2 regions of the Rhizobium sp. 007 genome follow, and region 2 is predicted to be linked to the other one. Evidence: predicted binding sites of a transcription regulator. Region 2 holds the regulator's gene; the other holds the start of a gene.

Region 1 (2,203 bases), 260 kb from region 2:
GAAAACCGGCCGCATTCTGATCAAGGAATGCTGCCGGTTTCGATACATCAAAACTGAAGCTGCAAATTACATATCCGTGTCTGTATCGCCATCGTTGGCGTCCGGCCCGCCATTCTGCAGGAAGCGGTCAGCAATCAGCCCCGCATTCTGCCGAAGCGCCATCTCGATCTCGCGGCCGAGATCCGGGTTGTCGCGGATGAAGAGCTTGGCATTCTCGCGGCCCTGGCCGAGGCGCTGGCTGTTATAAGAGAACCAGGCACCGGATTTCTCGACGATGCCGGCCTTGACGCCGAGATCGATCAGTTCGCCAGTCTTCGAGACACCCTCGCCATACATGATATCGAATTCCACCTGCTTGAAGGGAGGCGCCATCTTGTTCTTAACGACCTTGACGCGGGTCTGGTTGCCGACAACCTCTTCGCGCTCCTTGACCGCGCCGATACGGCGGATGTCGAGCCGGACGGAGGCGTAGAACTTCAGCGCGTTGCCGCCTGTCGTCGTTTCGGGCGAGCCGAACATGACGCCGATCTTCATGCGGATCTGATTGATGAAGATGACCATGGTGTTCGACTTGGAGATAGACGCCGTGAGCTTGCGCAGCGCCTGGCTCATCAGGCGCGCCTGTAGGCCTGGAAGGCTGTCGCCCATCTCGCCCTCGATTTCGGCGCGCGGTGTCAGCGCTGCAACGGAGTCGACGACGAGAACGTCGACGGCGCCGGAGCGCACCAGCGTATCGGTGATTTCGAGCGCCTGCTCGCCGGTATCCGGCTGCGAGATCAGGAGGTTCTGGAGATCGACGCCGAGCTTGCGGGCATAGACCGGATCGAGCGCATGTTCTGCATCGACGAATGCGCAGATGCCGCCCTTTTTCTGCGCTTCGGCGATCGTCTGCAACGCAAGCGTCGTCTTGCCGGAGCTTTCCGGTCCGTAGATCTCGATGATGCGGCCCTTGGGCAAACCGCCGATGCCGAGCGCGATATCGAGGCTGAGGGAACCGGTCGAAATAGTTTCGATCTCGACAACATTCTCGTTGGAGCCGAGTTTCATGATCGAGCCCTTGCCGAACGACCGCTCAATCTGTGAGAGTGCCGCTTCAAGCGCCTTGCTTTTGTCCACCGATTTGTCCTCTACGAGCCGCAATGAATTTTGAGACATCCGATCCACCTTTAGGTTATTGAAGCCGCTTGAGCAATGTCTGGTTTGTACTCTATTTGTTCCAGTCGCGCAATAGGTGCCCAAATAATTGAAAGAAAAAGGTAAAACAGCTCGTGTTCTATATATGTTTTATCGATGCAAAGCAACGCCTTAGGAGGCGTCACACCAAGGCTGCCGCATCCGGCGCCCTGCTACGATTCGTTTCCTCCATCGGCTGGGAGCATTCAGGGCGATGAAAAGAATCCTCGTTCTCGGCGGCGCACATATCGATCGGCGCGGGCGCATTTCCGGCGAGACGGCGCCAGGCGCCAGCAACCCGGGCGCTTGGTTCGAGGAACCGGGCGGCGGCGGCTTCAATGCTGCGAGAAACCTTGCACGGCTCGGCGTGGACGTCACCATGATCTCGCCGCGCGGGGGCGATCCGGCGGGCGAGATGGTGACGGAGGCGGCTTATGCAGCCGGCATCAATGACCGGCCGTTCGTCTTTCTCGATCGCAAGACACCGAGCTACACGGCCATTCTGGAGCGGGACGGCAACCTAGTGATCGCGCTCGCGGACATGGAGCTTTACCGTTACTTCGTCCCGCGCCGGCTGGCGATCCGCTGGGTGCGCGAAGCCTTCGCCGCAAACGACCTCATCCTTTTCGATGCGAACCTGCCGGAAGAGACGATCGCAGCGATCGTCAGCCGCGCCAATTCGCTCGGCGTACCGGTGGCCGCGATTGCCATATCGCCGGCAAAGGTGGTCAAGCTCAAGCCCTGCATCTGCGGCATCGACCATCTCTTCCTCAACGAGGCGGAGGCCGCAGCCCTGACCGGCCAATGCCCGGACAAGCCGGAGGATTGGGCGTCACTGCTCGGTGATATCGGCCTGAAGAGCGGCGTCATCACGCGCGGGCAGCGCGAACTGATCGCCTTCGGCAAGGGTGGCACCTTCTGCCTGCAGCCGCCGTCGGTCGAGACCATCGCCGACGTAACGGGCGCCGGAGATTCGCTTGCAGCCGGGGTCCTCTTTGCCTTGATGCAGGATCTGCCGCTCGAGGAAGCC
Region 2 (2,203 bases):
CAAGCAGTGTGCGCGCTTCCCGGCTTGCGCTTTTGGAATGCGGGAAGAAGCCTTTGGCAAAAGCAGAGCTCTCGCCCGTCAATAGCCACCGTTCAGTCCCGTAGCCACCGATCAGTCATTGTGGCTGCATACCCAAGGCTTTCGGCCTGCAAATGGCAAGCTAAGGAGCCGCTCAGGGCACACGCCTGCGCTTTGCGACGGTTTTTTCGGGCTTGGGGCGGCGATCTGGTTTGCGTCCGGCACGAACGTTGCGCTCAGCGCTTTGGCTTTGACCGATCGCAGCCGTGAGGGCGCTGCGACCCGCGAAAGACGGAGGGAAAGCGAAATTTTCACCGGAGCAGCAGGAAGAGGCAAGAAATGCGATGCGGAACGGTGCCACGCCCGGCTTGCGATGCCGCGGACATCGTCGTCACGCTGGCAAGGCTGCGGTTCGGCGCCTGCCGATGCGGCGCAGTGCATTTCGCGAATGAAACCTTGCGGAAAACCGGCGCCGTACCGTGCTTTGGACAACCGCCTTCGAGAAACTCGATCGCCCCTAGAGCCGCCACGCCTATGAGTGGCGCGCCGTCGCCTTTGCCGGCGACGCGCTGCCGGTCAATGGTAGCGGCGGATAAGGCCGACGAGCTTACCCTGAACCTTTACGCGATCCGGTCCAAAGATGCGCGTCTCGTAGGCGGGGTTCGCCGCTTCCAGCGCGATGGACGCACCCTTGCGTCGGAACCGCTTCAGCGTCGCTTCCTCGTCATCGACCAGTGCCACGACAATGTCGCCGGGATTGGCGGTGTTGGTGTTGCGGATGATGACCGTGTCGCCATCGAAGATGCCAGCATCGATCATCGAATCGCCCTTGACCTCAAGCGCGTAGTGTTCGCCGGAGCCGAGCATATCGGCCGGAACGTTGATGTCGTGCGTGTTGTTCTGGATCGCCGAGATCGGCACGCCTGCCGCAATACGGCCCATGACGGGAACCGAAATGGAGCTGGTATTGTCTTCGTTCGCCGGCTTCGGCGCGGCGGCAGCAGGCTGCGGCTTGCCGAGGCTGCCCTCGATGACGCTCGGCGAAAAGCCGCGGCGGGGCTGGATGCTCGGGCTGTAGGCTTCCGGCAGCTTGATCACTTCAAGCGCGCGGGCGCGATTCGGTAGGCGACGAATGAAACCGCGCTCTTCCAAAGCGGTAATCAGCCGGTGGATGCCGGATTTGGACGCGAGATCCAGCGCATCCTTCATTTCGTCGAACGATGGCGGAACGCCGGATTCCTTCATACGCTCATGAATGAAGAGGAGAAGCTCCTGTTGTTTGCGTGTCAGCATCGAAGTTTAACCCCAAATTCGTGAAACAAAGCCAGAACGGACACTATATGTTCCATATGTGTTCCGCAAGTACCTAAATTTTCGTAAAACTTCGTCTCAACTGCGTTCATTTTTGGAAACTTTTGTTTGCCGGATCAGCGCTTTCAGCTTGCATTGACCACATAGCGGCACACATCTTCAGCACATTAAATGGAGACCTGACGCCATGCTGCATCCGTTGGATCATCTTGTTCTACCGGTCACCAACATCGATCTCGCGCGGGAGCGGCTGGGACGATTGGGGTTCACGGTTGCCGCCGAGGGCCGTCATCCTTTCGGCACGGTGAATGCTTGCGTTTTTTTCGCCGACAAGACCTATCTCGAGCCGCTTGGTGTCGCGAGCGCGAAAGAATGTGAAGAATCAGTGCGGCACGGAAACGTCTTTGTGGCGCGCGACCAGGCCTTTCGTTTCCGGTGCGGCAATGACGGATTCTCTGCGGCCGCATTCAGCACGGAGGACGCGGACGCCGACCATGCTCATTTCGTTCGTGCGAGAAAGAGCGGCGGCGCCATGTTGGAGTTTTCGCGCCTGATCAAGATGCCGGACGGGTCGCAATCGACAGGCACTTTCAAGCTTGCCTTTGCCGCCGATCTTCGGGTGCCGGATTTCTTCCTCTTTGACTGCCAGCGCATCAACGCCTTTCCGGCCGATCGGAGCGCGCTGGAAAAGCATGCGAACGGTGCAACCGGTATCTCGGAGATGGTGCTAAGCGCGCCCGAGCCTGAAGCCTTCGGCTCGTTCCTTCAGTTGGCCGTGTCTACGACGGAAATCGAGCGGACACCGTTTGGCGTGGCGATCGCGGCAGCGAATGCCAGGATCAGTCTTCTGTCGCCGGAAGGGATGGAGGCTTAT

What was found. The regulator LexA, encoded in region 2, represses DNA repair genes until DNA is damaged. The targets are predictions, from matches to a motif close to TGTTCNNNNTGTGTTCNG.
Region 1: the regulator LexA is predicted to act here: its motif matches at 1,270-1,287, upstream of recA (recombinase RecA).

Annotation. Positions count from the first base shown of each region.
Region 1 covers NZ_CP064187.1:1,764,629-1,766,831, forward strand. Annotated here, with positions in the region: gene recA (recombinase RecA) at 67-1,155, opposite strand; gene ISN39_RS08965 (carbohydrate kinase family protein) at 1,388-2,203, shown strand, end outside.
Region 2 covers NZ_CP064187.1:1,500,729-1,502,931, forward strand. Annotated here, with positions in the region: gene lexA (transcriptional repressor LexA) at 595-1,311, opposite strand; gene ISN39_RS07610 (VOC family protein) at 1,517-2,203, shown strand, end outside.